DNA from 3 places in the Pseudoalteromonas sp. SR41-7 genome. Region 3 is predicted to be linked to each of the others. Evidence: predicted binding sites of a transcription regulator. Region 3 holds the regulator's gene; each other region holds the start of a gene.
The links. Region 3 encodes sigma-54, which starts transcription at its own class of promoters, with help from an activator protein. Its sites were predicted from a motif close to GTTGGCACGNNNNTNGNNT; they were not measured.
Positions count from the first base shown of each region.

Region 1 (11,136 bases), on a different contig from region 3:
TATAACGGCTTACGTGTAAGGCCGCTTACCAATTACCAAGCCATGTTCACTTTAACGAGCCGTGGGCGAATAGATTACTTTCCTCGCTCGTTTATTGAGGTTAATTCTGAGCTTATTGAAAACAAACAAAGTAACTTAGTCGTTGTGCCTGATTTATATATAAGCTACCCAACGGGTATTTATTATTTTGTGACTAAGAGTAAACCCGAATTGGCAAAGGCAGTAGAGGAGGGCTTAATATTAATGCAGACAAACGGCGAGTTTGATGCATTATTTAATGAATACTTCGCAAAGGATTTAAATACACTACCTTATACAAAAGGTAAAACAATAGAAATTAAGCTCGATAACCCTTATTTTTAGGCACAAAAAAAGGAGCCTAGGCTCCTTTTTAGTATGCTATTAATAGCATTTAATTAGCGAAGTAACGACTCAGTTAATACTGGACGAATTTCGCGGATAATTGCTTGAGTCAGTTTTGGTGAACCACAGATAATATTGCCGCTGTGGTTATAGTTATTACCACCGGCGAAATCTACAACCATACCGCCCGCTTCTTTAACCATTAGTTCGCCCGCAGCAGAGTTCCAAGGTTTTAAACCAATTTCAAAAAATCCATCAACACGGCCAGCTGCAACGTATGCCATATCTAAAGCAGAACAACCTGCACGGCGAATATCAGCAGTGTGTACAAACAATGCTTTAAACGCTTCAGTGTATGCATCCATGTGGTTTTTGTTTTTGAAAGGGAAACCAGTAGCAAGTACAGTGCCTGCAAGAACCGTAGTTTTGCTAACGCGTAGACGTTTACTGTTTAACTGAGTGCCTTGACCGCGAGATGCAGTGAAAAGCTCACCACGAATTGGATCATAAATAACAGCTTGGTCTAAACGACCTTTGACTTTAAGTGCGATAGAAACCGCGTAATGAGGGATACCTTTGATGAAGTTAGTTGTTCCATCGATAGGATCTACAATCCATTGGTAATCATCATCCTTGCCTTTATGCTCACCTAGTTCTTCACCAACAATTGAGTGAGTAGGGTAAGACTGTAAAATAGTGTCACGAATTACGGCTTCGGCTTCTTTATCAATGTTAGTTACTAAGTCGTTAGCGCCTTTTTGTTGCACTTCAACTTTTGATAAATCTTCACTTGCGCGAAGTAAAATTTTGCCTGCGTTGCGCGCAGCGCGAACCGCAATGTTTAACATTGGATGCATGGTATTACCTTTGGGTTGTAAAAGAACGTTTATATATTTCAGCCGGCGTATTTTAGCGACTTTTGCCATAAAGTAAACAATAAACCCCAAATACTTGTGTTTGTTTTTTATACAAGATTGAAAAGTTTATATATTTTTAAAAAATAATTATCTGCATTTAAATAAATTAATTTTAAATAACACTTTACCTAAAGTTAACTTGAGATTTTATCGTGCTCCTAACTTAACTGATAGGATAACATTATGTATTTAGAGCACGTAAACTTAGTCGCGAGTGATATAGATAGTATGCTTACATTTTATCGCGCTGTATTTCCACATTGGTCGATTAGAAGTGAGGGCAGAGGCGATTGGCATGGAAAACCAAGACGCTGGGTACACTTTGGAGATGACACGCATTACATTGCGATAAGCAGTCATGGTGAAGGTGAAAACAGAAACTTATCGGGCCATCAAATTGGTTTTGCACACTTTGCTTATGTAACTAATAATTTAAGCGCAGTAGTAATGCGCTTAAATAAAGTGGGTTTTACTCTAAGCAAGCAAGGTAACGAGAATCCTTTCAGAAAGAATGTCTACTTTATTGATCCTGCAGGGTTTGAAGTTGAGTTTGTAGAGTATTTAAGTGATATACCAAGCGAGCGAAATAACGATTTATAATAAAATACTAAGCAGCACGCTAAAGTGCTGCTACTCAATTATAGTGAGCGATTATTATTACCCGTGCCAAACTGGGTTTTTAGCTCATTTGCAAAGCTCATAAATTTTTCTTTAATTGTGCGCTTTATTTTTACCTCAACCGAGCCCATTACTGCCTTTCCTTCAATATGAATTGTAGGGCCTTGGCGTTTGTTAAGCGACACAGATTTATTTTCAAGGCTACTTAAAATACAAAACATTTTAGACACTACATTGACATGCTCTGGTACGTAAATTTCATCGCTACCAAAAATACAGTTAACGTGAATAGTTACATTTTGATGCGCAAAAATAGCATCGGTAAAATCAAGCACCACCGATCCCATAAAGTTACTCAAATATATATTTTTTGGCACAACCCACTGACCACTTCGCTCGTTAGATCCTAAAATACTGCGTAATGTAAAATCATCATCACTGTTTTGCTGTGCACTATAGTGTGGTGTAAATTGCGATTGTTTTTCTGCTTTATATTGCTGATCGGTATTAAGTGTTAAGTCTTCTACTAAGGCTAGCAGTGCTTCGTTATTAGGTGCATCCATCGCATTATCTAAACGTCTTTCGAATGCATCAACAGAAATAACACCATGACTGTAATTATAAATTAATTGATCAATCACTTGTTCGCGTACTTGCTCTATTGGGCGGTCTTCAACTTTTACAGACATGAGTTATTCCTTATTATATTTACTATTGATACTGCTCTTGTAGTTAGGCTGCAAACCGCGTACCAAATATAATTTCATTAATTATCAATTGGTTATTTTTTAACGGTGTTTTTTGTTTTGTTATATTAACGATAGATTAACCAAAAGAGCAATTATCTAGCTATTTTCACTATTTGAGAAAGTTTTACCGAGTAGCCTGTAAATAGTTACACAAACATAGATAAGGTTTTATCTTTTAATTAATTCAAGCCTTTGAATTTTAAGTATAAATAAAGTTGGCCTGAAGCTCGCATTAGTTAAAGTGTCTTTAATCAAAAGGAGAAAGATTATGAAAACATTTAACAAATCTATTATCGCAGCTCTAGTTCTTGGTACTACGGCTATGGGTGCCCAAGCAAACAGCTGGGAAAACGAAAGTAAAGATGCTTGGATTGATGGTAAGGCAGAAACCGTTCTACTTATGAACACTAATCTAAACAACTTTGACATTAACACTGATGTAAAAAATGGCAAAGTAGTACTTACAGGTAAAGTTAATAGCGAACTCGATAAAGAGCTAGCAGAAGAACTTGTACTTAGCCTAGATGGTGTAACTGATGTTGATAACAGCCTTACTGTTGTTAAAAGCATGGACACCGAAGATAAAAACAACGACATGATGGACGATGATGATAACGACCTAACGGACGCTAAAATCACCACTGTAATCACAACTCGCTTCCTGTTTGACTCAGAAGTAGGTGGTACAGACATTGATGTTGATACCGACAACGGTGTGGTAACTCTGAATGGCTCTGTAGAGTCTGAAGCTGAAAAGCAACTAGCAGTTAAAATTGCTAAAAATGCTGAAGATGTTCGCGACGTAGTTGATAAACTAGCTATTGTTGCTGAATAATACAGTATAGTTAAGGCCCAGTAATACTGGGCTTTAAGTCTTTTCAATGTTTAATTTAAATGGAGTTTGATCATGGATATTATTCGTATAATACTTTCGGTTTTATTACCGCCATTAGGTGTGTTTTTGCAAGTTGGCTTAGGTATGCATTTTTGGTTAAATATTCTATTAACACTGCTAGGTTATTTCCCAGGGTTAATACATGCAATCTACATTATTGCGAAAAAATAATGACAGATTATATATTGTGTAAGCCGACTACTGAGGTTTAGCTAAATACTTTAGTACCGATCGGCTCACAATATTAGTTTTTAGAGAGTTTTTAGATTAAATCCATTTTTTAAAACACTTCAACCCATTAATTCACTTCCTTAACTCACTCCCAATATTATTTTAAAACTATACTTATTGTTTACTAATAAGCTTTCCAGTTAACAGTCGCGCTCAGATTCTGATTTGATGCCATTTAGGAAATCTTCAACATTAGTGTGTTTATACATCTATAATATACAATCAAATACCTTATTATTTAGTGACAATATTACCTTCACTTCTAGTGTTATCATTAAACTAGGTTTTTAGGCATGTTGAGGTAGTTAATTGAATATTCGACTTATAATGTCAGGCGTTGTGTCATTCATTTTTTATTTTAGTTGGGCCTTCTGGGCAAATAGTGCGGCAGACATTGCTAAATCGGTCACTTTTCAAGCTGCATTAGTGCAAGGGTTGTATAGTGGATTTGTAACGCTGTTTTTTACCTTTATTTTAGAAAAGGTCGTCAACAAGTATAAGTTTAGTTATGTAACGCTTGCGTTCGTAACTCCAATTATTTGTATGTTTCATTCTAAAACACCACAAAACGTCGCAATACGACAAAGTTTTAATAATGCAATTAACTCTAGCGCCTCGTATTTAAGTAATAAAAAAATAGCAGGCGTACTTTTTGCGCCTATTATTCCGATTACTGTTCAATCGAGCTTAGTGATTATGGTGAATGTAGTTAATCAGACACCTAATTTGGCACTGACAGTAGCCCCAAGCGTATTTTTTACAGCCTTGTATGCCTACACATATATGTTAGCTTTGCTTAAAAAGTAGAGGGTTAAATATAAAAGACTATATGGGATAGGTTTTGTTTATAATTTAATGCAGTGAATAGCACGGTAAATATCTTACATTTTATGTTTATGCCCACTTAAAAGATTACTATTTAAGCAGTTAGCTTGTTGATTGTTAAAATAAAGGTTTTTGGTAGTGACAAGCACCTAAAAAGTTTTTATACTGCAACCCGCTTTAGTCGCTCTGTGACTGAACGCTTCAAAAATTAACTGCCTAGCAGTTATATAAAGTTGGCCCCTTAGCTCAGTTGGTTAGAGCACACGACTCATAATCGTTAGGTCCCCAGTTCGAGTCTGGGAGGGGCCACCACTTTTACAAATTTCCCAAGTAAATATCTATCCAAATTATTTAAAGCTACATTAATTTAATATTGTGTAATTTTTATTCTTTAGTTACCCCTAAGAATAAACGTAATCTAAATAAAGTTAATCCATAGATTAAGCTAAGCTTTCTTAAATTTGGAATAGTGCGAATGCACTATTAAATTCCAGCGTTAGATCAGATGCTTTGCTTTATAAGTGACAGTGATCAGCATTTAATGTCAGAAGACAAAAAAGCCCCTATTGGGGCTTTTTACTTACTAGTGTTTACTTTTATTGCTCAAAGCTACAAGAGTTAACTAATTTTTACGGTATATCTCATGCTCAATATCGTAAATATTTACGCTTAGACTGTCTGATGCTCTGCAATATGTTTTTAAACATGAAAGTAGCAGTTCGCTTAACATTTGTTTTTGCTCAATTGAGCGTCCTGCCAAAATATGTACCGCGATATGTATAAACCCTGATTTTCCTGCGCCAAGTTGATATTGCTGATAAGCAATAGCACGTGTTTTTATGGTTTCTAATTCAAACAAGTTACTTTCGAAAGCGGTTGTATGAATTTTTTCTACCAGTACTTGAGGTAAAACGGGGAGGTCTTCTGAGTGTTCAATAATAATGTGCGGCATTTAGGCGTTTCCTATTATGAGTTACTGCATGAGCGAGAGGTAATTGTATCAAATACAAGAGGGGTCACTAAACCCTGAGCTATCTAAAATCTTTACTTTAAACTAATTTAGTCGTATTTATTTTTGATGTTAGTATAAAAACAAACAGGTGAACCTTCGCTTAGTAACTTATCTACTAAGTTACCTATATATTGATTAAGGATAAGTATGAAATTACCACAAAAATTTAAACGTTTAGCTTTACTTGCAGGTGCAATTGTTACGTTAAGTGCTTGCTCTGACGATGTTGCTTCGGTAAGCCTTGGGTTATTTACAACTAAAGATGTTGTGGTGAATTCGCAGCAAGATCCTATTGTTGAGGGCGTTACTTGTCATATTAGTCATATAGAGGCTAATTTAGATTTTTCAGATCCCTCTGATATGTCTATAGCGTGTCGTCAAACGGGGCCAATTACAGCGCAGCAGCTACAAAAAATAGACCGTAGCAAATCGGGCGAAGTGATCTTTAAATCATCTAAAAGTATATTATTTAAATCACTAAAAGTACGTCGTATTTACGATGCTGAAAATCGTACTTTATTGTACTTATCGTACTCAACTAAAGAGTCCAGTGGAAGCCACCACCATGCGCTATCAACAGTGCCGCTATACAATACTCAAGCGTGGGACTGGGCGCTTACACAAAAAGACTAAGTTAGCACCTACGTAAGCACCTAAACTAAAACCTAAAAGAGCACACTATGTTAGCTTTATTTAAATCAAAGCCATTATTAGAGCAGCAAGAACAGCAATGGCTTATTGATACATTTATTTGGGCTGTAGAAAACTTTGATGCTGAGTTTTTTACAAAGCACACTCAAATAATACTGCCAACGGCCACTTTTTTCCCTGATTCGGTATCGAGCATTGAAGAAATGGCGAGTAATGTTTTTAACCGCGTTACTAATTACGCGGGTATGAACGCATGGCCTATCCAACTAGTTGCACCGCAGCAATTACAACCGCAAGTTTTTCCACACTTTGAATTTAGCAATGAAATACGTGGCGAAGGCAGCCATCTAATTGTGCCGCCAAGCCATACGATTAATATTTCTTTTAATCCTAACCAGATTAATCAGCCACAAGATTTAGTGGCAAGTTATGCAGGTACTCTGGCCACCATACTTATTCATCACGTTGGGGTGCTACCGCCAGGTGGTAGGGAGTATTTACCACAAGCTGCTGATGCACTTGCTTGTTTTTTAGGGTTTGGTGTGATGATGAGTAATACGGTGTATCAGTTTAAAGGCGGGTGTGGCTCTTGCTATAACCCATACGCTAACCGTGAAGCTAAGTTAAGTGAAACGCATACGGTATTTATGCATGCCCTAATTAGTTACTTTAAAAACGATAAAGTGTCTAAAAAGCATTTAAAGCCGCATTTACGTGGCCAGTTTAAAAAAGCACAAAAAGAAATTAAAGCATTGGTAAATAACTCGGCCAACCCGCTGTTATTAGCTTATTCGCCAAACTAGCAAGGATCTGCGTGGAATACTTAGATGAATTTTTACTGATTGTTATTGCTCATTTTTTTGCAGTAGCAAGCCCAGGACCTGACTTTGCCGTAGTACTTAAGCAAAGTGTGCAACAAGGAAGGCGCAATGCATTGTGGACAAGCGCAGGTGTTGGCGCTGCTATTTTACTGCACGTTGCCTATTGTGTTTTAGGTGTTGCGCTTATTTTAACGCAATCGCCTAGTTTATTTATGGCGCTCAAGTACCTTGCTGGTGCATATTTAGCTTACTTAGGCGTACAAGCTCTTAGAGCTGCAAAACCGCCTGCAAGTAATGAAGGCGAGGCTGTAAAAGATGTTGAAAACAAAACCGTTCAAGAGGAACCCGTTTGGGTGGCTTTTAGGCGCGGCTTTTTCACCAATGCATTAAACCCAAAAGCCACGTTATTTTTTATGTCGTTATTTACACTCGTGATTAGCCCAACAACACCTACTAGCATACAGGTCGGCTACGGCGTGTATATGGCATTGGCTACTTGGGCGTGGTTTTCAATGCTTTCAATGATGCTTTCTCGAGATAATGTAAGGGGCTTTTTCCAACAACGCGGTTATTGGTTTGACCGTGGAATTGGCATTATTTTAATTGCACTTGCAGTACGTGTTGTTATTTAACTTATTCAAAAAGCGCAGGAGATAAAAATGCCGCTATATAATTTCTCGTTTGGTTCTAATATGTCATCTAATCGTTTGTTAGCGCGCTTGCCCAATGTAAAGCGTGTAGGAACTGCGGTACTTAAAGGCTACGAGCTTACTTTTGATATGCTATTTAAAGATGGCTCAGGTAAATGCAGTATTTGTCCAAGCGATAAAGAAGATGCATTGGTTTACGGCGTTATTTATGAGCTCAATGAAGAAGAAAAAGCTATTTTAGATGGTATTGAGGGCGTAGGTTACGATTGTGTAGATATAGCCCCGACGCTTTTAACGGGTGAGACTGTAGCCGCACATTGTTATATAGCTAATACCCATGACAGCGATGTACTGCCATATGATTGGTACATAAAACACGTTCATCGCGGTTCACTTGAAGCGGGCGTACCAAAAGAATACAGTGATGCCATATTAAATCGCGCACAAAAAAGCGACACCAATCAAGAGCGCGCAGCAATTGAATTTGCAGTTCATCAAAAATAATAAAATAGGATTGATATGAAATTAACCAAACTTGCCGCAATTGCACTATTAGCAGGCACTACGTTTAGCAGCTGGGCACAAGTTGATACCAACAAAGTTGACGATGTAATTAAAGCGTCAATGGCACGTTTTGACGTACCCGGGATGGCAGTTGCCATTGTTGAAAACGATAAAGTAATATTTGCTAAAGGCTTTGGTGTAACTAATCTCGATACCAACAAAAAAGTAAACAAAGACACTTTATTTGGTATTGCTTCAAACACAAAAGCATTCACTACTGCGGCACTGGCAAAGTTGGTTGATGAAGGTAAATTAAGCTGGGATGACCGCGTAATTGATCATTTACCCGAGTTTAGATTGTACGATTCGTACGTAACACGCGAAATGCGTATTCGTGACTTATTAAGTCATCGCAGTGGGCTTGGGCTTGGGCAAGGAGATTTAATGATTTGGCCAAGTACCGATAAATCAGTTGATGAAATTTTAGCGGGATTACAGTATTTAAAACCAGCGAGCAGCTTTCGTAGTAAGTACGCTTATAACAACTTGATGTTTGTTACCGCTGGTGAAGTGGTTGCACGTGTGGCGGGGATGAGCTGGAACGATTACATCGAAAAAAATATATTACAGCCGCTGCATATGGATAACTCACGCGCGGGCTTTTCACGTATTCCTAAAAGTAATAAAAACTGGGCGACAGGTCATATTCCTATGGATGGCACGCTTCATCCATTTTTTGTGAACTATCTTGAGGACTTTAGAGGCGCAGGCGCCATTGCATCAAGTGTAAGCGACATGAGCCAGTGGCTTCGTACGCAATTAGCAGGCGGTAAAATGCCAAGTGGCGAGCAGCTATTTAGTGAAAAGCAACAAGCGCAAATGTGGCACCCACATATTACATCTATGGCGTCTAAAAGTGCGTTTGAATCGTATCACCAGCAGTTTAGGGGTTATGGGTTAGGCTGGAGTATTGAAGACTACCACGGCTTTAAAAAGCTAGGTCACGGCGGTGGTATTTTGGGAATGGTATCGCAAGTTACTTTATTGCCTGAGAAAAACCTCGGTATTGTTATTTTATCTAATCAACAAGCTTTTGGTGCACTTTCGGCTGTAACCCATGAAGTGCTTGAAGATGCACTTGAACTTGAAGATAAAGACTGGGTAGAAGATTTAGCTAAAAGTCATTTTGAAGGCAAACAACAAGCGTATGCTAATGCAAAACCAGAAGCCCCCGCTGACTACCAACCACAATTACCAAATATTAATTACACCGGAACATTGCACGATGACTGGTACGGCGATGTAATTATTGAGCAGTTAGATGGTAAATTACGCATTGATTTTACCCACACTAAACGCTTGAAAGGCACTCTTGAGCATTACACTGGCAATACATTTATTGTTAAGTGGGATGAAAAATTACTAGAAGCAGATGCGTTTATTCGTTTTGAAATGAGCTCACAAAACCGTGTAAACAGTGCCAAAATGCGCGCGGTATCAACACAAGTGACCGACTTTAGCTTTGACTTTAGAAACCTACATTTAAAAGCAAAATAGCTAATATTGATATTTAAAGTATTGATATAAACCAAAGTCGCAAAGCCACCCATCGGTGGCTTTGCTATATTAAGTTTTTACACCTTGTAAGGGACTTTTTATGCGTACCGCTGTTATTTCTCATCCTCATTGCCGTAAGCATAAAATGATAGGCGACCACCCCGAGTGCCCAGAGCGTCTAGATGCCATAACCGATAGATTACTTGCCAGCGGCGTAGATGTTGGCTTAACACACCTACAAGCACCCAAGGCCGAGCGTGAGCATTATTTACTTGCTCACGATGAAGCTTTACTTAAACACGTAGAAAATACGCTACCAACAGAAGGGCTCGCTAATTTAGATGGCGATACGTGGCTGTGCCCCGATTCGTTTAAAGCGATTGAGCGGGCAGTAGGTGCAGGATTGTTAGCGGTTGATGAAATACTTGCCGATAAACTCGATGCTGCTTTTTGCTCAGTACGCCCGCCAGGGCATCACGCTAATAAAAACTCATCATCTGGGTTTTGTGTGTTTAATAACTTAGCTATTGCTGTTAAGTACGCACAAAGCAAAGGGGTTAAGCGCATTGCTATTGCGGATTTTGATGTACACCACGGTAATGGCACGCAAGATATTTTTATTGATGACGAAAATGTACTGCTTTGTTCGTTATTTCAGTATCCGTTTTATCCAAATACAGCGGTTAAAAATAATAGCCATATAGTTAATTCACCTCTGCCAATTGCCAGTAATGGCGACGATTTAAAAGAGGTGTTTGCTCAGCAATGGCTACCAAAATTAAAAGCGTTTAAACCTGAATTACTTTTTATAAGCGCAGGGTTCGATGCTCACCTAGAAGATGATATGGCAAGCTTAAAATTTGTTGAAGATGACTATACTTGGCTTACCGAGCAACTATGTGGCGTTGCTAAAGAGGGCGGTTGTAAAGGGGTTATTTCGTATTTAGAAGGTGGCTATGCGCTATCAGCTTTAGGTCGCAGTGCTGTAGCGCATATAAAAGTGCTTACTGAGGTTTAAATAAAGAGAGTGTTTATAGCCCTAGTAAATCAAACGCCTGCGCAGTACTTAGGGTTTTGATTTTACCAAGGCAGCATTGTCCTTCATTTAATAAGTAAGCTGTAACAAGCTGTGCTAGTTGCTCGCCATTCAATTTAGGGCAAACAGTGCCTTGTAAATTAAGGAAGTCACCTTGCTTATTAAGTACTCGCACATCGCTTAGCTCACTTTGCGTAACGCTGTGCAAGCATTCTTGTTGCTCTTGTTGGTTATGGGCTATCTCAAGCTCATTATAAATAACCAATAATTGTGGGTAGCTGTTTAACATGGCCCGTTAGCCTACGGT
Region 1 is NZ_JACJEF010000002.1:106,358-117,493, forward strand. It holds gene H5092_RS03175 (ABC transporter substrate-binding protein) at 1-363, shown strand, start outside; gene suhB (inositol-1-monophosphatase) at 417-1,220, opposite strand; gene H5092_RS03185 (VOC family protein) at 1,464-1,880, shown strand; gene H5092_RS03190 (LiaF domain-containing protein) at 1,919-2,587, opposite strand; gene H5092_RS03195 (BON domain-containing protein) at 2,916-3,482, shown strand; gene H5092_RS03200 (YqaE/Pmp3 family membrane protein) at 3,555-3,713, shown strand; gene H5092_RS03205 (hypothetical protein) at 4,083-4,580, shown strand; tRNA gene H5092_RS03210 (tRNA-Ile) at 4,834-4,910, shown strand; gene H5092_RS03215 (5-carboxymethyl-2-hydroxymuconate Delta-isomerase) at 5,221-5,550, opposite strand; gene H5092_RS03220 (CreA family protein) at 5,758-6,243, shown strand; gene H5092_RS03225 (hypothetical protein) at 6,291-7,064, shown strand; gene H5092_RS03230 (LysE family translocator) at 7,076-7,714, shown strand; gene H5092_RS03235 (gamma-glutamylcyclotransferase family protein) at 7,742-8,236, shown strand; gene H5092_RS03240 (serine hydrolase) at 8,252-9,793, shown strand; gene H5092_RS03245 (histone deacetylase family protein) at 9,894-10,811, shown strand; gene H5092_RS03250 (hypothetical protein) at 10,825-11,118, opposite strand; gene H5092_RS03255 (DUF2797 domain-containing protein) at 11,125-11,136, opposite strand, start outside.
Region 1: a site for sigma-54 is predicted at 2,862-2,880, ahead of H5092_RS03195 (BON domain-containing protein). Genes of this name have one in related genera too.

Region 2 (11,136 bases), 360 kb from region 3:
CGCCATAGGCTCTTTGCTTTTACTTATATGGCGCTCAATTAAATGCTTAGCCAATACAATAATATCGCCAGGGCGTTGGCACAATGGTCGCCACATAAGTGGAAAAACATTAAGCCTGTAATATAAATCTTCTCTAAACTGATTTTCAGACACAGCTTCTTTTAAATCACGATTACTGGTTGCCAAAATACGTACATCGAGCTGAATTGTTTTACGCCCCCCTAAACGCTCTACTTCACGTTCTTGCAGTACGCGTAAAAGTTTAGCTTGTAGCCCTAAGTCCATTTCAGTAATTTCATCAAGTAAAATAGTGCCGCCTTGTGCTTGCTCAAACTTACCCGGACATGCTTGAATCGCGCCCGTAAAAGCCCCTTTTTCGTAACCAAATAACGTGGCTTCGAGCATATTTTCAGGAATAGCCGCGCAGTTAATCGCTACAAATGGCTCATTACATCGGCTCGACTTATCATGAATATAACGCGCAAGTACTTCCTTACCTGAACCACTTGGACCAAGTACCATTACACTTGCATCAGAGCGTGCTACTTTACTTGCAAGCTCCAATAATTGAATACTAGTTGGGTCAGCAACAATGGGGCCGTCGGTTTCTTTTTCTTTTTCAGGCAAATAACGGCTCACCATATTTAACAGCACTTCAGGTGCAAATGGTTTTGCCATGTAGTCAATTGCACCTAGGCGCATGGCCTCTACCGCATCGTCAATTGTGGCATACGCCGTCATCATCAATACAGGTAAATCAGGATGGTTTAATTTAATACTGCGTAGTAAATCAAGCCCACTCATTGCGCCCATTTGCACGTCGCTTACAACAAGCGAAAATTGATCTTTTTTAAGTAGTAACATTGCTTGCTCAGCACTGCTCGCTGCAACACATTCAATACCCGACATTTCAAGGGTATCTATTAAGGCTTCACGAAGCCCTGCGTCATCTTCGACAACTAAAATAGTGTTACTCATAATGACCCCTCTAATTTAGATGTTGCCTTAATAGGCAGTAACAAGCTAAAGCAGGCACCACCATGCGTATTATTAGTCACATCAACACGGCCTTGGTGCGCACTAGCCACCGAACTCACTACAGCAAGCCCTAAACCTGTGCCCTGACTTTTTGTAGTAAAAAATGGTTCAAAAATTTTATCGCTTTGGCTTAAATCAACACCTGGGCCATTGTCGCTCACACTAATACGAACCATATCTAAATCTTTTAAATCTCTTTGTGCGCTAATTTTTACTTTTGCGCCGCTGCCAATAACTTGAATACTATTGTGCACAAGATTTTGAATAGCACTGGCCAATGCCGTTTTATTACCAACTATTTGTATATCGGGTTCTGGTAAGCTTACATCCAGTTCACTTTCATTAAGTGCGACCATCGCATCAGCACCCGCTTTAACTTCGGTTAAAAGCTGCTGCATTGAAACTTGCTCAACAACTTGCTGATCGCCACTTTTAGCAAATAACAGCATGTCGTTTACTTGAGTTTCTAAATCTTTTAAACGCGACATTAACTTTGTTTGAAAGTTATCGCGAGATGCTTCGGGTAAGCGCTTAGACCCTAAATTAGCTGCGTAAAGCATAGCGGCTGAAAGCGGCGTACGTACTTGATGCGCTAATGATGCAACCATTTTACCCAGCGCGCTTAATCGCTGCATATGTGCAACACGTTTTTGTAAGCGGCGAGTTTCGGTTAAATCCGTCATTAAAATAAGTTGCCCAGGCTCTGGTGCTAAAGCAGTAATATCAAGCTTTATTAGGCGTCCGTCTTTTAAAGACACTTCATGGCCATCATCTTGATGTGGCCTAAAAGAGCGCTGAATAACATTAAACCAGCGTTCGCCTTCAAGTGGCTCGCCAAGCATATCAATCGCTATTTGATTCGCTTTTGCAATCAACCCTTTGCCATCAAGTACAACCACGCCTGCAGGCATGGTATCAACCAAATGCGAAAGCCAACTTGCTTGCTTGCGCAGATCGCTTAATTCACCAATGTACTCCTCTTGAAGTAAACATGGGTTATACTGATTTGCAGAAAAAAACTGTGGTTTTAGCACGCTGGCAAGGGCCATAATCAAATCTCGAATTGATGTAGATATATGTCTAAATGCACGATTTATACCAAAATTTATTTGCATACATATCATTGAGTTACATCAATAATTTGAGCGACATAAAAATGACGCACACAAAAAGGAATAATAATGAGTGAGCAAAAAAAGTGCCGTTGCCCGTGGCTCGACACCACTAAACCCGACTACGTTATTTACCATGATGAAGAATGGGGCGTCCCTCTTTATGATGATACAAAGCTGTTTGAATTTATCACTCTTGAATCAGCGCAAGCCGGCTTAAGCTGGTACACAATTTTAAAAAAGCGCAGCGGTTATAAAAAAGCATTTGCTAATTTTGATGTAGATAAAGTGGCACAATTCACACAAGATGACATTGAGAGATTAATGCTTGATGAGGGTATTGTGCGCAATCGCTTAAAAATTGCGGCAACTGTTAACAACGCAAAGTTCTTTATAGAAATACAAAAAGAATTTGGAAGTTTTAGTAACTACCAATGGCAGTTTGTCGATAATAAACCGATTATAAGTAATTTAAATAACGCTGAGGACTACCCAGCAATTACAGAGGCATCAACTGCATTTGCTAAAGATTTAAAAAAACGGGGTTTTAAGTTTTTAGGCCCAACAACGGTATATGCGCATATGCAGGCCTGCGGTATGGTTAACGATCACAGTAATGATTGTTTTAGAAAAGAAGAAATTATTAAGACTTTTAGTGAGTAAGTGATTTCTAACCATAAAAGTGATGAGTTCACAAAGAGGTTAAGAGACGCTGCGCTATAGAGAAGTAACGCGTAAGTTGGCTATGGTTTCTCATTTATCCTCGTTTTTTCTCTTTGTGAAATAACGTTTTATTTAAATGATTAAAAGCTACGCTTTTCACGCGAGCAAGTCTAGCGTCTACAACAAAAGTAAAAACCGTGTAGGTGCGAATTTACTTCGCGCTCTTGCTAATATTTTTTAAGTAAAGTGCGGTATAAAACCGCACCTACAAAACGAGGGGTTCTTTATCTACTGTGTTTGGCCAATTTATAACTTAACACTGACAGCTGCTTTTAAACCTTAATCTCTTGAAAGATTATACTTTTTCATTTTCTCAACGAGTGTTGTTCTGCGAACCCCTAATATCTCTGCAGCGCGAGCTACAACGTAATCATAGCGCTCTAACGCTTGGGTAATTAAGCTTATTTCAAGTTCGGCTAAATAATCTTTAAGTTCAATACCATCATCAGGTAATAGCCCACTACCCGTTTGGCTAAACTCAGCGTCTGGCTCACTTTCGTAATCACTAAAGCCTGTGCTAAATATATCGTTAAAGGCGTCTTTTTCCATTAACTCTTCAGGGTATTCTGGCTCGTAGGCTTCAACTTCAATGTAACGATATTTGTTAGGTAAATCAGGAATATCGACCACTTTGTCAGGGAACATAATAACCATACGCTCCACCAAATTAGCAAGCTCACGAATATTACCAGGCCAAGCATGTTCTTTTAAGCTCTCAACTGCGCGCTCTGTAAACTTAGCGGTAGAACCAGTCTGGTCGTTAACACGGCGCATTAACTCTTTTAAAAGCAGCGGTATATCATCAGCACGTTCACTCAGCGATGGGTTTTCGATAGGGAATACATTTAAACGGTAATATAAATCTTCCCTAAAACTACCCTCTTCAATCATTGTTTCAAGATTACGATGCGTGGCCGCAATAACGCGTACATCAGCTTGGATTGCCTTTGTACCACCAACACGTTCGTAGCTGCGTTCTTGCAATACTCGCAGCAACTTAACTTGCATTTGCAGTGGCATATCGCCTATTTCATCTAAAAATAGCGTCCCGCCTTGAGCTAGTTCAAAGCGCCCTTTACGAGCCGATATAGCACCAGTAAACGCGCCTTTTTCGTGGCCAAAGAGTTCACTTTCGAGCAGCTCAGCCGGAATAGCACCACAGTTTACAGGTACAAACGGTCCATTAATACGCTTTGAAAGCAAGTGTACATTACGGGCAACCACTTCTTTACCTGTGCCTGATTCGCCTAAAATTAAAACATTAGCGTCGGTTTTTGCCACTTGTTCAATTAAAAAGCGAACATCTTTTACGGCTTCTGTTTCACCAACAAGTCCGTCAAAAGTTTTATGTGGTTTAGAATGCTTATGCTCATTTGGCAACATGCGCTGATACTGCTGGCAATCGTGAAGTAACTGAGTTGTTACTTCGTGATTAAACGGCTCGCAAATAAGCCCCACTACATTAGCTATACTTAATAGTGGTTTTAGCGTTTCGCCAATTAACAAAAAGGGTAATGTTGGATAGCGTTTAATTAAGCTTTCGTGGTCAAGTGATTGCAATGCTCCTAAAATGATCATGCATTCTTGCTGCTGATATTTTTTGCATTCTTGTTCAAAGCAGTCTTCGCTTAATAGTTGAACAGCTTCACCAATAAAGCCAAGTGAAGCATTTAATCCTATTGCGCGGTTGTTATTATTATCTAAAATCAAGATCATATTTAGCGAGCCGTACTTTCACTAATTTGTATAATTAGTTAAATTGTAAGCCAGTTCAGCATGGATGCAAGTGATAGCGGCAGTTTTTTGACATAAACGCCAAAAAACAGGCGGGCTAGTTAAGTCAATCATACTTAATAGTTAATCATTAAGTATGGGTTATAGTTTTAACTTAGCCATTACTTAACTATTACCTAACTATAACTTAGCCCTAAAAATTAATTTACTCTGCAATAAAAATGCTATTGTTAGTAAATAAACTCAATTATAAATTTAAGTTGAAGTTACAAATGCCGATACATAAATAAGTGAAAATGCTTGGCATTAATATTGCTTTGTTCTTATAAAAGTATAAAAGCTTAATTAATTTTTTATATTAGCTTTCACATAATTTTATCGTTTTAAATTTTAGGATTTTCCCATGGCTCATGTCTCAGTAAAAAAATACAGTCAAGTTCGTGCCAGTAGTATTGCCGAAATGGCCCCTTACGAACAAATAAACCTTATATTCAGTAATATCATCGGTCGCTTAGCAGCAACAAAAGGGTTTATTGAGCGCAAAGAAATACAAAAAAAAGGTGAAAATATTTCGGCCTGTGTTTTATTATTTGGTGCACTGCAAGACGCACTTAATTTAGAAGTAGAACAAGACCCTAGTATTTCTAACAATTTATTGGCACTGTACGACTACTGCCAACGCCGTTTAACGCAAGCGAACATAAACAACGATATTGAAGCAATTGTGGAAGTATCAAGTATTGTTAAAGAAATTAAAGAAGGCTGGGATAACATTCCACTAGATCAACGAAGCCCTGCGGTTTAATTTAAATTATGGACTCGCCAACATCTTCAGAGCAACTAACAAACTACTCTGAGCTCATACAAACGTTGCTTAGTAATATTGAAGTGTTAGTAAATGATAATAACGCAGACGAAGCTCGGCCTCTTTTAGACACTTTAAATGTTGAACTAAAGCAATGGTGCGAAAGCAGCGACGGCCCAAGCGCAAAGCAATTAGAATTAATTCAGCTTAGTATAAATACCATTTTAGTAAAAGCGAATAGTGCAAAAAACGAGTCATCTAAAGCTATTATTAAACATAAAAAATCAGGTAAGGCGATTAAAGCTTATAAAGCAAGTCGCTAAAATCTACTCAAATAGAAAACACAAAAAAACCGTTTTAAATAACGGTTTTTTTGTGCTTTCTTAATTTAGTTATTAATTTAATATCATACTTATCTACTAAGAGTTATCTCGTACTACGCCTGGCATATTCTCTAATTGAGCTTGAACATAACTGCTGGTGTTATTAAGGCTCGCCACTAATAAATCCATCGCATTATATTGAGCATATAAGCGAGACGATAGCGACTCCATTTTACTGGCAAGGTCCAAGCGCTGATCATCTAAATCGTCTAGCTGATTTGTTTTACTATCAATTCGGTTTTGGATAATGCCGTCAGAATCTGTATAAAAGCTCATTAGCTCATCAAAAGACTGTGCGAAGCCATCATCGTCATTACCTACAAAAAACTGCTGCACTAAATTTACATCTGCGTCTATTTGCTCATCGAGTGTTTCTGTATTTAGCGTTAAAACACCATAACGGTCTGTTTCTACACCTAGCCGCGAAAGTGATAACGAGTTACCGTCACCTAAATCAACTGATTCAGTTATTTCACTACGAAGCTTTGACATAACGCCTCGAAGTAGTGAATCTCCAGCCATGACTCCTGCACCCGCTTCACTTGAGGCACCTAGGTTATTGCTCAGCTCTAACAGCTCATTATAACTTTCAATAAAGCTATTTAAGCCTGCTCTAATATTATTATTATTTTCGGTAATTGATATGTCGCTTATGTCGTCATCGATATCGTGCGGTTTTTTAGCTGTTATTGTTATACCGTCAATCACTCCGGCAAATTCATTAGATGAACTACTTACAGTTAGCGAGCCATCAATGGTAATTGATGCATCAATTGCTGCAATTACTTCACTCGCATTTTGCACACCAGCAGTGTCAAATGCCAAACGGGAAAGACCATTTACATCAGTGTTATTACCATCGGTATCAGCAATCTCTATTTTAATTTCATTTTCTGCACCGCTATTTTTAGCGGACATAACCAAATGCTGGCCACTATCATCAGTAATGATAGTCGCATTAATACTGTCGTTATCGTTGCTATCGTTTATCGCATCACGAATTTCACTAAGTGTCGCAGTATCTGAGACTTCAATTTCAAAGCTATTATCACCAGAGGTTAGGGTCATTGTTCCCTCACCTACCGCCGTATCAGCATCGAATGCTTGCGACAATATTTTATGCTCCGTGGCTAAGTTGTTAACTTTTACATCATAACCACCTGGTTGAGCATCTTCGTCTGCACTTATAGATATAAAGTCATCAGTACCTGATGTACTACGTTGTTGGTATTTGTCGCTATCACCCAATGCTTCCATTGAGGTTTGCACTTTTTCAAGCGCTGACTTAAGTGCACCAACAGCAGAAATATCTGTCGTTAATTTACCTTCTGTAGTATTTAAGCGAGACTCAGCCGGTGCTTGTTCAGCATTGACAAGTGCATCAACAATATCTGATACCGCTAGCCCTGAACCTAAACCAGTAAACGAAATAGCCATACTTCACCTCTTTGAATACTTAAAAATATATTAACTTAATATTGGTAATTACAACTACCAACTAAACTGTTTGGTCAATTAAAATTCCTGCAGATTCAGACAGTTTAGACACTAAACTTAATACTTCCTCAGAAGGGTATTGCTTAATAACTTCGCCACTGTTTTTATCGAGCACTTTAATCACATCGCGGCCTGAATCTTCATCAACTTTAAATTGTAAGCTGCGGTTCATTTCACCCATAAAATCCTGCAATTGTTGCGCCATTTGTTCTAGCTGTTCGCGTTCTAACGGCTGAGCTTTTTCATCTTGATTATTATTGTTGTATTGATTTTGCTGTAATTTTTGTTGATTTTGTGCATCCGTCTGCTTTACATCATCAATTGCTCGCTCAGTTAAAGAGTGAGCAGCTTGTCCTATTTGCTTATCATCACCAGCAATGGGAGTCGGTAATGTTGTAATTTCTGCGTTTGAAGTAATTGTATTCATAACAGATTCCTATGTGTACTTAATTAAACCAACAATAGCTTAGTTTATATTCTTAAACCACAAAAGGAGGTAGCTAAAGCCACCTCCTTTTTTAGAATACTAATACTGACTTTATGTATTAGTTAGCTAACCATTAAGCTATTACTTTTGACTTATTAACCTAATAAGCTAAGTGCTGTTTGTGGCAACTGATTCGCTTGCGACAAGATTGATGTACCCGCTTGTTGCAAGATTTGGTTTTTCGTCATCTCTGCAGTTTCAGTTGCAAAGTCAGTATCTTGAATACGACTGCGTGATGCAGATACGTTTTCTGAGATATTAGAGAGGTTACTGATAGTAAAATCCAATCGATTTTGTACCGCACCTAAATCTGCTCGCTGACTATCGATTTGAGCAATCGCACCATCAATAACAGCCAACGCATTTTGAGAGCCTGAAGCTGTAGATAAATCAACATCACCAATAGTATCCAATGCAGAAACATTCGCTGCAGTATCTGCACCTAAAGTTACATCACCTGATGTTACAGAAAACGCTTGAGTAGATGATAATCGAATACTCCCAGCAACTGATGTAGAGTCCGCAGTACCGCCAGCAGTTAAGGTTATTGCTGTTGCACCAACTGTTCCATCATATTCTACACCTTTAGCTACTATTGTGCCTGCTCCTGTAGAATCAACGAAATCCTCAATATTAATATCATCACCAGACTCATCAGTTAATATTAGGTTACCAGTTTCTGCAACCTGAGCCGAAACCCCTGTTTCGCCAGCTCTTTCGTTAACAGCATCGGCAATTGCAGCCATATCTGTTGTTGATGTTGGATTAGCAGAAATAACGCTTCCGTTTAAGCTGAAAGATAACGCTCCTGAGTTACTTAACGCAGAAAGTTCAACTTGCGTACGAGCATCAGCTGTTATACCGGTATCTGCTTGATTAGCATTTATAGAATCGGCAATGGTAGAAGCGCTAGCTCCCGCAGCATTTGTAATAGGAGTATTAGCACCATCTTTACCTACTAACGTAAGACCACCATTAGTAACACCATTACCGTTTGTTGCTGCAGTTGCACCAGCAGTACCTGCTTCACCTAAGCCGGCAGCGGTACCAGCCAAATCGAATGACTGTACACCAATGTTACTCGCACTAATATTCTTTAAAGATACAGAAATTGTTTCGTTAGCATTAGCACCAACTTGGAATTGTTTTGTACCAAAGCTACCATCTAGCAATTGCTGCCCACCAAACGAAGTCGTATCTGAAATGCGTGTTAGTTCTGTTTGTAACGCTGAAACTTCTTTTTGTAATGCTTCACGGTCAGTAGCTGAGTTTGAACCATTAGATGATTGTAATGCAAGTTCACGCATACGTTGTAGTATGTTGGTAGACTCATTCATTGCACCTTCAGCCGTTTGCGCCATTGAGATACCGTCGTTAGCGTTACGTTGTGCAACCGCTAAACCATTTACCTGTGAAGTTAAACGGTTTGAAATTTGCAGACCTGCCGCATCATCTTTTGCGCTATTTATACGCATACCCGATGATAAACGCTCCATTGACGTTGCAAGGTCAGAACCTGAAGCTGAAAGGTTACGTTGAGCGTTTAGTGAAGATACGTTTGTATTTACTGAAATCATAATAAAACTCCTGATTACTTTCGTAATGTTGCTGTTTAAGTTTAACCAAGAGCTATCACAATTATATGTTCAAGCTCCTTACTGATTAGGTTAACGGCAGCAAAAAAAATAACTTTAATCTTTTTTGTATTTTTATTTATTTTTGTAATTCGAAAAGTTCAGAAACAGTATTCGGTTTAACATGATGAACATCTATATGATACTTAAGATTACTTACGCCATTGTCGTCAGTTAATTTGTACACATCTAAAAAAGGCATGGAATTAGTTTTACAAAGTTTTTTAAGTTTAGAGTTAAAGTAGGCAATTAAAAGCTTAAATTCATTTTTTTTGTTAACATCAAGACTCAATATAGCTTGGGGGTGCGGGGAAGGAACACCATATATAATAAAAGTATGCCTATTTTTATTTTCTTCTTTTAGCATATTAAAATATTTTTCTAGCATGGAATCAACCACTAACAAAGGATCTTTACCATGCTTTAAACTGTAATTAAATATGCCTTCGTTAACCCTGCAATCAATTTCACCAAAACCTAGAATAATAGTACTACTTTTAGGCAGACCGCTAAAAACAACTTTTAGGCTGGATTTGTACTGGTTGTAATCACCTATCAGGTGAAATATTTTTGTACCAGTAATAAAAAGAGACTTTACTGTATTTTTCTTATTTTGATATTTTACTGTCATTCCATTAGGTGCAAAACCATTACTTTCAGATATAAAGTAAATGCTGGGTTGTATTTCTGCTGTATAGCTAAACTGATTCGATTGACGATATATAAATAGTTGCTTGAGGTAGTGGTGGAAAATACGATGATTTTTTAAGTTTAAATTTTTAGACTCAATAGTATGTATTTTTTCACTTAACAATATAGCCTGCATTCCTTCAATATCATTATCGAAAAGCCAAAATAAAATAGCTTTACCTATTAATAACTCACATAATTGAAAGTCATCAAGCCGGTGGCTCATTAAGCCAATATCAGCAAACTCAAGAGCATCTTCATATTGATGTAGAAACATAAAGTTACTGAATATCTGAAAGTAAACTTCTGATTGCTTTGAATCCATTTCTAAAATTTTTAATTGCAGGTTAAGTGCGTCATGGAAACGTCCTTGCTCTGTAAGGAAAATACTAAAGTCTAGTAAATACTTAGCTTCAATTGGATTACTTTGAATAGCTTTTTGGAAGTTTTTCTCGGCATCAATGTGTTTACTCAACCTTTTTTGAGTATTTGCTAGGTTAATTAAAGCTTCACAGTAATTTTTTTTAATCTGCAGTGCTTTATGGTAGCTATTTTCTGCTGATTTGAATTCTTTTTTATCAACAAAAACATTACCTAGGTTATTAAAAAGCGAAGCTCTGTAGGGAGTTTTTTTTATTAACCGATTAAAAATATTTATAGACTCATCTAACTCGCCGAGCTGATGCTGCATGAGAGCTTTTAAATGAAGCGCGTCAAAAAGATTCGAATTTTTTTTTAATATCTGCTCTAATAATACAGATAGTAGGTCAAATTCCCTTTGTTTGTATAGCTCACTAGCTCTGCTAATTTTTTCCTTAATTCCCATAATTTATCCCCATAAAAAAAGGCTATGATATTAGCCTTTTTTAAATATTTAAAAAACAAGATTAAACTTAACCGCCAAGAAGGCTAATAGCCGCCTGAGGTATTTGATTAGCTTGAGAAAGAATTGAAGTCCCTGCTTGTTGCAATATTTGGTTTTTAGTCATATGCGCTGTCTCTGTCGCAAAGTCTGTATCTTGAATACGACTTC
Region 2 is NZ_JACJEF010000001.1:116,565-127,700, forward strand. It holds gene H5092_RS00585 (sigma-54 dependent transcriptional regulator) at 1-978, opposite strand, end outside; gene H5092_RS00590 (PAS domain-containing sensor histidine kinase) at 975-2,087, opposite strand; gene H5092_RS00595 (DNA-3-methyladenine glycosylase I) at 2,220-2,813, shown strand; gene H5092_RS00600 (sigma-54-dependent Fis family transcriptional regulator) at 3,153-4,589, opposite strand; gene fliS (flagellar export chaperone FliS) at 5,011-5,412, shown strand; gene H5092_RS00610 (hypothetical protein) at 5,421-5,735, shown strand; gene fliD (flagellar filament capping protein FliD) at 5,832-7,232, opposite strand; gene H5092_RS00620 (flagellar protein FlaG) at 7,294-7,719, opposite strand; gene H5092_RS20795 (flagellin) at 7,875-9,359, opposite strand; gene H5092_RS00630 (tetratricopeptide repeat protein) at 9,493-10,929, opposite strand; gene H5092_RS00635 (flagellin) at 10,997-11,136, opposite strand, start outside.
Region 2: a site for sigma-54 is predicted at 4,907-4,925, ahead of fliS (flagellar export chaperone FliS). Genes of this name have one in related genera too.

Region 3 (11,136 bases):
CCTACTAAAAAAGCGGTATTTTGGTTAATTGTTGGCATGATACTCCTGCCGGTTAGTTCTCATTTTTTAATCGGCTCAGCTGTTGATATTGCTAAATACTTCGGCTTAAGCGACTTAGTCATTGGTTTAACAATTATTGCCATTGGTACTAGCTTGCCTGAACTTGCCGCCTCGGTTGCAGGTGTACTTAAAAATGAAGATGATTTAGCACTAGGTAATATTGTTGGCTCAAACATATTTAATATTTTAGCTGTATTACCTCTAGCAGGTATTATTAATCCTTCAGCAATTGATCCATCGTTAGTAAGCCGAGATATATTAATTATGATTGGTGCAACACTTGCTCTTATCATTATGTCATTGAACTTTAGAGGCACCCAGCGTATCAATAGGGTAGAAGGCGGCTTATTGCTAATAGCGTTTTTGGGTTACCAAGGGTATATTTTTAGTCAAGTAGGGTAAATGATGGCAACGCTAAACTTTATTGAACAAGGCCTTCGCGTTTTAGATGTTGAGCGCCAAGCACTTAGTGATATTGCACAATATGTAGATGAAAATTTTCATTACGCGTGCCAATTAATGTACGACTGTGAAGGCCGTATTATTGTCATTGGCATGGGAAAATCAGGCCATATTGGCAATAAAATAGCGGCAACCCTTGCAAGTACTGGCAGCCCAGCGTTTTTTGTTCACCCTGGTGAAGCAAGTCATGGTGATTTAGGTATGATCACTAAAAATGACGTGGTTATGCTTATTTCTAATTCAGGGGAAACCAGCGAAGTTTTAAATATCATTCCGGTTTTAAAACGACTTGGTGCCAAAATGATAGCGATGACTGGCAATACACAATCAACCATGGCAACCCTTGCTAATGTACATGTGTGCATTAAAGTAGAAAAAGAAGCTTGTTCATTGGGCCTAGCCCCTACATCAAGTACCACTGCAACGCTTGCGATGGGCGATGCCATGGCAGTTGCATTATTAGAAGCTCGCGGCTTTACAGCTGATGACTTCGCGCTATCTCACCCAGGTGGTAGTTTAGGCAAGCGCTTATTACTTACTTTAAAAGATGTTATGCACAGCGGCGCAAATACACCTATTATTGATGTTTCACAAACAGTTAAAGATGCTCTAATAGAAATGTCAGCTAAAGGATTAGGTATGACAGCCATTGTTGATGAAAATCAGCAACTCGTAGGGTTATTTACCGATGGTGACTTACGTCGCATTTTAGAACAAAGAATTGATATTCATACAACACAAATAGATGTTGTTATGACTAAGTCATGCACTACAGCTACGCAAGATATTTTAGCCGCTGAAGCGCTCAATATTATGGAACGTAAACGTATAAATGGCCTAATCGTCGTCAATGAGAAAAACCAACCTATTGGCGCATTAAATATGCAAGACCTATTAAAAGCAGGAGTGTTATAAATGCAATTTGAAGAACTCTATCAACCGCTGAGCGATGACGCAAAAGCACGCGCTAAAAAAGTAAAACTACTTATATGCGATATTGATGGTGTATTTTCTGATGGCCGTATTTACCTTGGCAATCAAGGTGAAGAGCTAAAAGCATTTAATACAAAAGATGGTTTTGGCATTAAAGCACTTATAAACAGTGGCTTTGAAGTAGCTGTTATTACTGGTCGTCATTCACAGATAGTACAACAACGTATGAGCAGCTTAACCGTACAGCATATTTATCAAGGCCAAGAAAATAAGCTCATTGCCTATCAAGAGTTAAAAGATAAACTCAACCTTAGCGATGAACAAATTGCTTATATTGGTGATGACGGTCCTGACATGCCTGTTATGGAGTTAGTAGGCTTTGCCGTTGCAGTAAATGATGCCCACCCTCTTATTAAGCGTTTGTCACATTATGTAACGCAAATGCCTGGTGGTTTTGGCGCTGTGAGAGAACTCACCGATTTGCTCATGCTTGAAAATGGTAAAGCATTGACTACACAAGGCACTAGTTCATGAATGCAGCGCGCATAATATTAAGCGTTTTATTCATTAGCTGTATGGTTTGGCTTTGGTACCCTTATTTTACACAAACAAATATTGTGCCTCAGGCTGAGCCTGAAGTTGTTGCTAAGCCTGATTACATAGCTATTGAGCTCAAACAGACAGCCTATGATGAGCAAGGTAAAATTAGCCACAAAGTCACTGCGGCTAAAATGGAGCTATACCAGCAATTAGGTTTCACGTTTTTTGAAAAACCCATTTTTACTTTATATAACGAGCAACAAACGTGGCAAATAAATGCAGACGAAGCAACATTATATGAAGATAAACAATTAATTTTAGAAGGTAATGTGGTTGCCAAAAATTTAACCGATAACGCCATGATAGACAAAATCAATGCTGATAATATTCAGGTTGATATAAAGTTATTAACAATGCGTTCGGAGCAACCCGTCATTATCACTGGACCCAATTTAAAAATCACCGGTAAAGGCCTAGAAGCCGACTTGAAAACCGAAGTGATAAAACTAATTAACCATACGCGAACCATATATTATGACCAATAAAATATTAAAATCACTTATAATTCCTACACTTATACTAGCGTTTAATAGTAGTGCTGCAGAGCAAAACACGCAACCTGCTGCCAATCAGATTTCAATAAGTGCCGACAAGCAAGAAGGTCAATTGAAAGCTAATGTGGGTATTTTTGAGAAAAACGTTGAGATTATTCACGGTAATCGCCGCATTACAGCCGATCGCCTCGAAGTACACAAACGTGATGAACTTGGTGATAATAAACAATTATTAATTGCCACAGGTAGCCCTGCGCACTTTGAAGAAAAGCAATCAGACGGCACGACTATGAGCGCCAGTGCTGACGAAGTACGTTATGATGTATCTAAGCGTTTTTTAACGCTTGTTGGTAATGCACAAGTATCGCAAGCCGGACAAAAAATAAATGCTAAAAGCATTACCTACGACATAGAGCAGCAGCTCATCAGTGCCGAAAAAGATGAAAACTCAACTGACCGCGTTCACACAATTTTAGTACCGATCGAAACTAAAAAAAGTAAAAAAGGCGATAAAGGTCAACCATGAGCACATTAAAAGCAGAACTATTGGCAAAAAGCTATAAAGGTCGTGAAGTTGTAAAAAACGTCGGCCTTGAAGTACAAGCTGGCAGTATAGTTGGCTTACTTGGCCCTAACGGTGCTGGTAAAACAACGACTTTTTATATGATTGTAGGGCTTGTTCCTAGCGACAAAGGTAAAATATCTATTGATGATAACGATATTACTCTTTTACCTATGCATAGTCGTGCTAGATTAGGCATAGGCTACTTACCACAAGAGTCATCGATTTTTAGAAAGCTGACTGTTTATCAAAACTTAATGGCCATTTTAGAAACGCGCAAAGAACTAAATAAACAAGCCAGAGAAGACACGCTCAATAACTTATTAGATGAATTTAGCATACAACACATTCGTGATAGCCAAGGTATGGCATTATCGGGGGGAGAACGTCGTCGTGTAGAAATAGCACGAGCGCTGGCAGCAGATCCTAAATTTATATTACTGGATGAACCGTTTGCCGGTGTTGACCCTATTTCGGTATTAGATATAAAGAAAATAATAGAACATCTTAAAAATCGTGGGATTGGTGTATTAATTACCGACCATAACGTAAGAGAGACCCTTGATGTTTGTGAAAAAGCCTACATTGTTTCTCATGGGGAGCTGATTGCATCAGGTACTCCAGAACACGTATTAAATGATAAAACAGTACGCGATGTTTACTTAGGCGAGCAATTTAGGCTGTAACATTTACGCCATGTCTTTAAGCATCTGCTAGTATTAATTATAACAACATAAAAGGATTGTTAGAGATACATGAGGCAATCACTACAGCTGCGCATGGGCCAGCAACTTACAATGACTCCACAGTTGCAACAAGCTATTCGTTTGTTGCAACTCAGTACATTGGATCTCCAGCAAGAAATACAAGAAGCTCTCGACAGTAATCCACTATTAGAGGTTGAAGAGGCAGACTATTCCGAAGACGCTGCTGGTAAAAACGAGCAAAAAGCTGATACCGATGACATAACTGTTAGCGCATCTGCTGATGATGCTCCGAGCGAATACGAACAAGATACTGGTGAAGCACTTGCAAAAGACACGCTAAGTGACGACATGGCTATGGATGTCAGTTGGGATGAGTACATGAGTGCCGCTCCTGCAGCCTCATCAGGTCCAATGCCTGAAGACGAATCAATATACCAAGGCGCCTCTACTGAAACGCTCCATGAGTATTTAATGTGGCAATTACAACTAACGCCATTTAGCCCTACAGACGAAGCTATTGCTATTGCTATTGTAGAAGCTGTCGATGATTCAGGTATTTTAACACTAAGCTGCGAAGAGATTTTAGAAAGCTTTAATCAAGAAAACGAAGATGATAACGAAGTCGAACTTGATGAAATTGAAGCGGTATTAAAACGCATCCAACTGTTTGATCCTGTTGGTATTGCTGCACGTAGTTTACAAGAGTGTTTGTGTATTCAGCTTAATCAATTTGATAAAGAAACACCTTATATTAATGAAACGAAAATGATTTTAACCGAGCATATTGATCTATTAGCAGCTCGCGACTATCGTACATTAATGAAAAAAACTAAGCTCAAAGAAGAAGAGCTTAAAGAAGTAATGACACTAATACATACTCTCAACCCAAAACCTGCAGATACTATTGTAAGGGAAGAATCTGAGTATGTTATTCCTGATGTGTCAGTTAAAAAAATTAAAGGCCGCTGGGTTGTCGAATTAAACCCAGATAGCATGCCTAAAATTCGTGTTAATAGCCAATACGCAGCAATGTCTCGCACTGTAAAATCAAGTGGCGACAGCCAGTTTATTCGCTCACATTTACAAGAAGCTAAATGGTTTATTAAAAGCTTAGAAAGTAGAAACGACACGCTATTAAAAGTTACTAATTGTATTGTTAAGCAACAACAAGGCTTTTTTGAACATGGCCCTGAAGCCATGAAACCAATGGTTTTAAATGATGTTGCTGAAATGGTAGAAATGCACGAATCGACAATTTCTCGCGTAACTACTCAAAAGTACATGCATACACCCCGTGGTATATTTGAGCTTAAATATTTTTTCTCAAGCCATGTAAGTACTGAAAACGGTGGTGAATGTTCATCTACAGCAATACGTGCGCTTATCCGAAAATTAATCGCAGCAGAAAACTCAGCAAAACCATTGAGTGATAGCAAAATAGCGGATATATTGGCTGAGCAAGGAATTAAAGTAGCGAGACGTACAATCGCAAAATACCGCGAATCTCTTGCTATTCCACCGTCAAATCAGCGTAAAAGTCTGATTTAAGACGCTAAACTAAGAGGGTAATGCTTATGCAACTAAACTTAACTGGTCGTCACGTAGAATTAACCGATTCACTAAGAGACTATATTAATACTAAATTTGCGAAGCTTGAAAGACACTCTGATCATATTAATAATGTTCATGTCATTCTCGATGTAGAAAAATTAAATCAAAAAGCAGAAGCCACAATACACGTAAGCGGTGCTGAGCTATTTGCCTCTACAGAACATCAAGATATGTATGCCGCTATTGACTCGTTGATCGACAAGCTCGATCGCCAAGTAATCAAACACAAAGAGAAGCTTGCTCGACACTAATATGATGAAATTAAGTTCACTTATATGCCAGGACTGCAGCAAAGCTGCGGTCCTTTTTAATAGCAAAAAAAGAATTTTAGAGTTCATTAGCGAACTTGCTCACGACAAACTTCCGTATTTACCGCAACAAGATATTCTTAATGCTTTAATGAGCAGAGAGAAATTAGGTAGTACAGGTATAGGGCGTGGCATTGCTATTCCTCATGGAAGAATGAGCGGTGCAGAAGAGCCTTTGGCTTTAGTGCTCGTTAGCGAAACTCCAATAAACTTTGATGCAATCGATAATCGCCCTGTTGATATTTTTGTCGCACTCATCGTACCAGATGGCGATAACCAGCAGCACTTAAAGACTCTAGCAACCATTGCTGATAAACTAAACAACAAAGATTTTTGTAAACAGTTACGCAGTGCAAAATCTGATACTGAGCTTTACCAAGTTATTGTCGATCAATCATAGTTTTATAAAGGGTGTTAAATGGAGTTAATTATCATAAGCGGCCGTTCTGGTTCTGGAAAGTCGGTTGCTTTGCGCGTTGTAGAAGATTTAGGTTATTATTGCGTAGATAATATTCCAGTAAACCTACTTCCTTCATTAGTTCGCAGTGTATCTGATAGCTACGATAAAATTGCTGTTAGCATTGATGTGCGCAACATCCCTAAAGAACAAGATGAATTTAACGATATTCTTGAATACTTACCAGGCTTTGCAAACCCTACGTTATTTTATTTAGATAGCGACGATCAGACATTGATCAAACGTTTTTCTGAAACACGCAGATTACACCCACTATCAATAGACTCGTTGCCCCTTGATTTAGCCATCAAAAAAGAAAAAGAATTACTTGATGTATTAACCACTCGCGCCGACTTTATGATAGATACGACTGATTTAAGTGTTCATCAACTCGCTGAATCTATTCGTGAAAAGATTTTAGGTAAAAAAGATAAGCAACTGATTGTCACATTTGAATCATTTGGCTTTAAACACGGTATACCAAAAGAAGCAGACTACGTATTTGATGCACGCTTTTTACCAAATCCACACTGGGAACCAGAGTTGAAGCCTTTAAATGGGTTAGATCAACCGGTTAAAGACTATTTAGCTAATCACAGCATAGTGCAAAAATTCACATGGCAAATTCAAACATTTGTACAAACGTGGTTACCGCATTTAGAAAGAAATAACCGCAGTTATTTAACCATTGCTATTGGGTGTACAGGCGGGCAACATCGCTCTGTGTATTTAGCGCAAACTATCGGTGAAAGTTTTGCAATGACACATCCCAATGTAAAAATTCGCCATCGCGAGCAAGAAAAATAATATAGCTGAATAATCACCTGTTCAGCTTAGGTAGAGTAAGTTATGCATTGTGAAGATACCTTTTTAATAAAAAACAAATTAGGCTTACACGCCAGAGCAGCTACTGTGCTTGCGCAATTAGCAGTACAATTTGATGCGACAATCACATTATTCCAAGATGACAAAGAAGCAGCAGGCGATAGCGTACTTGCATTAATGTTACTTGAAAGTAGCCAAGGAAAAGAAGTTAAAGTTGTTTGTAAAGGCCCTGATTCTGAGCAAGCTTTACACGCTGTTGGAGAATTAATAGCACAACGCTTTAATGAACAAGAATAATCTGTTTTATAAAAACAATATTCGCATTACTAGTGCTTCAATTAAAACAGATATATAAAATAAATAGGTTAGTAACGCCAGTTAACTCACCTCCCCCCATAAAGTAATATAACAATTTATAAAGGACGCCAATGCCAGAAGCTTTTGAACAAGATTATCCACTACAGCAACTAAAGCAGGTGACGAAGTCACTCAATAGTGGTCAATTTGTTCAAGTTAGGCGCATGCTCGCAAAAACGGCTCCTTGTGATACCGCATTATTATTAGAATCATCACCGCATAAAATTCGCCGACTGCTTTGGCAATTGGTCGATCCTGATGTGCAGGGTGATGTTCTTGAAGAATTATCTGAAGATGTTCGTTTAGGCATTATTGCCCAAATGGAACCTAAGCACATTGCCGCCGCAACTGAAGACATGGGCCACGATGACTTAGGTGAAGTATTACGTAGCCTGCCAGATACCGTCTATAAAGACGTTGTTAGCGCGATGGACATTCAAGACCGTGAACGTGCCACGCAAGCACTGTCATATCAAGAGCGTTCAGCAGGTGCGCTAATGAACACCGATACGGTGACCATTCGCCCTGATGTAACACTCGATGTTGTACTTCGTTATATTAGACTGCGTGGTGAGTTACCAGAGGGTACAGATGATTTATATGTTGTTGATAAACATAACTGCTTTATAGGCGCTTTATCGCTGAGTACATTATTAACTAATCCGCCAGAAAAAATTGTCCGCGATTTAATGGATGAAGATTGTGAGTCTATCCCAATCTCAATGGATGAAAGTGAAGTAGCGCAATTATTTGAGCGTCATAATTGGATATCGGCCCCAGTGGTGGACGATAACGACCAACTCCTCGGTCGTGTTACTATCGATGACATCGTTGATGTAATCCGAGAAGATGCCGAGCATAGCTTATTAAGCCTAGCCGGTCTTGATGATGAAGAGGATACATTCGCGCCAGTACTAAAAAGCTCTAAAAAACGCTCAGTTTGGCTAGGAGTTAACTTACTAACCGCACTTGCAGCTGCTTTTGTAGCTAGCTTTTTTGAAGGCACTTTAGATGTTCTCCCTATTTTGGCTGTGCTTAACGGTATTGTCCCTTCTATGGGTGGTGTTGCTGGTAGCCAATCATTAACGCTTGTTATCCGTGGTATTGCAGTAGGTCATATAAACCAAACAAACCAACGTTTCTTGATGATGAAAGAACTGGCCATTGGCGCGCTAAACGGTATTTTGTGGTCACTATTAATTGCGGGTGTTATTGCGCTATGGCAGTGGGACTTTATGCTTGGTGGCGTACTCGCCTTCGCTATGTTTATGAACTTAGTGGTGGCAGGTGTTGCTGGTGCAAGTATTCCAATAATTCTTAAAAGAATGAATATAGACCCTGCTCTTGCAGGGAGTGTGGTGCTAACCACAGTGACTGATATTGTTGGTATATTCGCCTTTTTAGGTACTGCTACATGGTTGCTGATATAAATTAAACGCTTTAAATGTAAAAAACTACAGCAAAAATAGTTAGGGTAAATCAGTAGCTATGGCAACGGATACCAAACATAAAAATGACATACCTAAAAAAACGCTAAAACAAAAAAGCGTATCCATATTAAAAAGTGTACTGGTATATAGCTCTATATTTTTCGTCATTTATACCGCCGTCAATTGGTGGCGGCAACCTGTCATGCCAGCAAATCCTCAATTACAATTAATCGACTATAAAGGGCAAAACATTAATTTAGCAGCAATGAGCCAAGATAAACCCACGCTTGTGTATTTTTGGGGAACTTGGTGTCCTATTTGTAGTATTACCTCCCCTGCCATAAACGAACTCGCAAACGAGAATAAATACCCTGTTGTGAGCATCGCGATAAAATCAGGCTCTGATCAAGAGCTGCATGATTATTTAAATGAGCAAGGCTACAGCTTCAGTACTGTTAACGATCAACACGGGGAGATATTTTCCGATTGGCAGGGACAAGTCACGCCATCTTATATAATCTTAAAAGATAATAAAATGACGCAAGGACTCACCGGCATTCAGCCGTTATGGTCACTTAAATTGCGTTTGTGGTTATCATCAATGCTTTAAAAAAAAGCTAAACTTAGCACAGGATATCTAAAGAGAGGGGGCTCTAAAACCTCACTCTTTATCACCTACAATAATATAGATAATAAAGAGCAAAGCTGACTTAATTTACGTATACAAAAGCTAAAAAACGCGTACCGCAATTAGCCTTATCTATTAGCGAATAAAATTACTAACGTGTGCTTTGACGATTACCGCCCACTTTTGGCTTAGTGTTTGCCTTTTTAAATTGGCTAAAACCAGTATGTCGCGTTAGTGCCGGACGCCCACCTTTTTTACCACCTTTACCTGATTTTTCATCGCGCCCTTCTTCTGGCACTAAACAGTTAGGCCCTTTACCAATTAAATTAGCTTTACCCATTTTACGTAAAGCTTCACGTATCATTGGCCAACCAGCTGCATCGTGGTAGCGTAAAATAGCTTTATGTAATCTACGTTGGCGTGCGCCTTTAGGTACTGGAACAACTTCTGAGTTGTTTTTTATATTACGTAAAGAGTTCATCTCTGTATGGTAAATAGTCGTCGCATTAGCCATAGGTGATGGGTAAAAATTTTGTACCTGATCAAGCTTAAAGTCGTTTGATTTAAGCCATAAAGCCATGTTTACCATGTCTTCATCTTTTGTACCTGGGTGAGCAGATATAAAGTAAGGAATTAAATACTGCTTTTTACCGGCTTCTTTAGAGTACTTATCAAATAGTTCTTTAAATTGATCGTACGCTCCCATACCTGGTTTCATCATTTTTGATAATGGACCATCCTCTGTATGCTCTGGCGCTATTTTTAAGTAACCGCCTACATGGTGCGTTACTAATTCTTTAACGTAACGCGGGTCGCGTACAGCTAAATCGTAACGTACACCTGAAGCAATCAATACCTTTTTAATACCCTTAACTTCACGTGCTTTTTTATACAAATCTATTGTTGGCGTATGATCTGTATCCATGTGTTTACAAATATCTGGATACACACATGATAAGCGTCTACAGGTACTCTCGGCCTTTTTGCTCGTACAGCGCAGCTTATACATATTCGCCGTTGGGCCACCTAAATCAGAAATAACACCAGTAAAGCCGGGAACTTTATCTCTAATTTGTTCAATTTCTTCAATAATAGATTCTTGTGAACGACTTTGAATAATGCGCCCTTCATGTTCTGTAATTGAGCAAAACGAACAACCACCAAAACAGCCACGCATAATATTAACAGACGTTTTAATCATATCGTAAGCAGGGATTTTAGCATCACCATAACTTGGGTGAGGAATACGCTGATACGGCAAACCAAATACAGCATCCATTTCATGTGTTTCTAATGGATATGCTGGCGGGTTTACCCAAATAGAGCGATCGCCATGTCGTTGGTAAAGCGCTCTTGCACAACCAGGGTTTGTTTCTTGATGTAAAATTCTCGAGGCATGGGCGTATAAAGGTTTGTTAACACTTACTTGCTCATAAGCAGGTAACTTAACATAGGTTTTTTCCCACGGCTTAGGACGTGCAGGCTGAACCATGATTGGTTTTGCCGCTTCTGCTTTTAAATCAATACCCGCTTGTTTAAATTCAGATTTACTACAGCCAACATCATCCGCGCCATATGGGTTTGGAATAGGGTCTATTTTACCAATTTTATCAATAGCGGTAGAATCACTGCCACGCCAACCAGGTAGAGGCTCTTTTCGAATAACAGCCGTGCCGCGAATATCCTGAATCGTATCCATCGT
Region 3 is NZ_JACJEF010000001.1:473,390-484,525, forward strand. It holds gene H5092_RS02185 (calcium/sodium antiporter) at 1-462, shown strand, start outside; gene H5092_RS02190 (KpsF/GutQ family sugar-phosphate isomerase) at 466-1,437, shown strand; gene kdsC (3-deoxy-manno-octulosonate-8-phosphatase KdsC) at 1,438-1,989, shown strand; gene lptC (LPS export ABC transporter periplasmic protein LptC) at 1,986-2,540, shown strand; gene lptA (lipopolysaccharide transport periplasmic protein LptA) at 2,530-3,075, shown strand; gene lptB (LPS export ABC transporter ATP-binding protein) at 3,072-3,797, shown strand; gene H5092_RS02215 (RNA polymerase factor sigma-54) at 3,867-5,366, shown strand; gene hpf (ribosome hibernation promoting factor) at 5,393-5,680, shown strand; gene ptsN (PTS IIA-like nitrogen regulatory protein PtsN) at 5,685-6,137, shown strand; gene rapZ (RNase adapter RapZ) at 6,156-7,001, shown strand; gene H5092_RS02235 (HPr family phosphocarrier protein) at 7,044-7,316, shown strand; gene mgtE (magnesium transporter) at 7,448-8,806, shown strand; gene H5092_RS02245 (protein disulfide oxidoreductase) at 9,009-9,416, shown strand; gene H5092_RS02250 (YgiQ family radical SAM protein) at 9,586-11,136, opposite strand, start outside.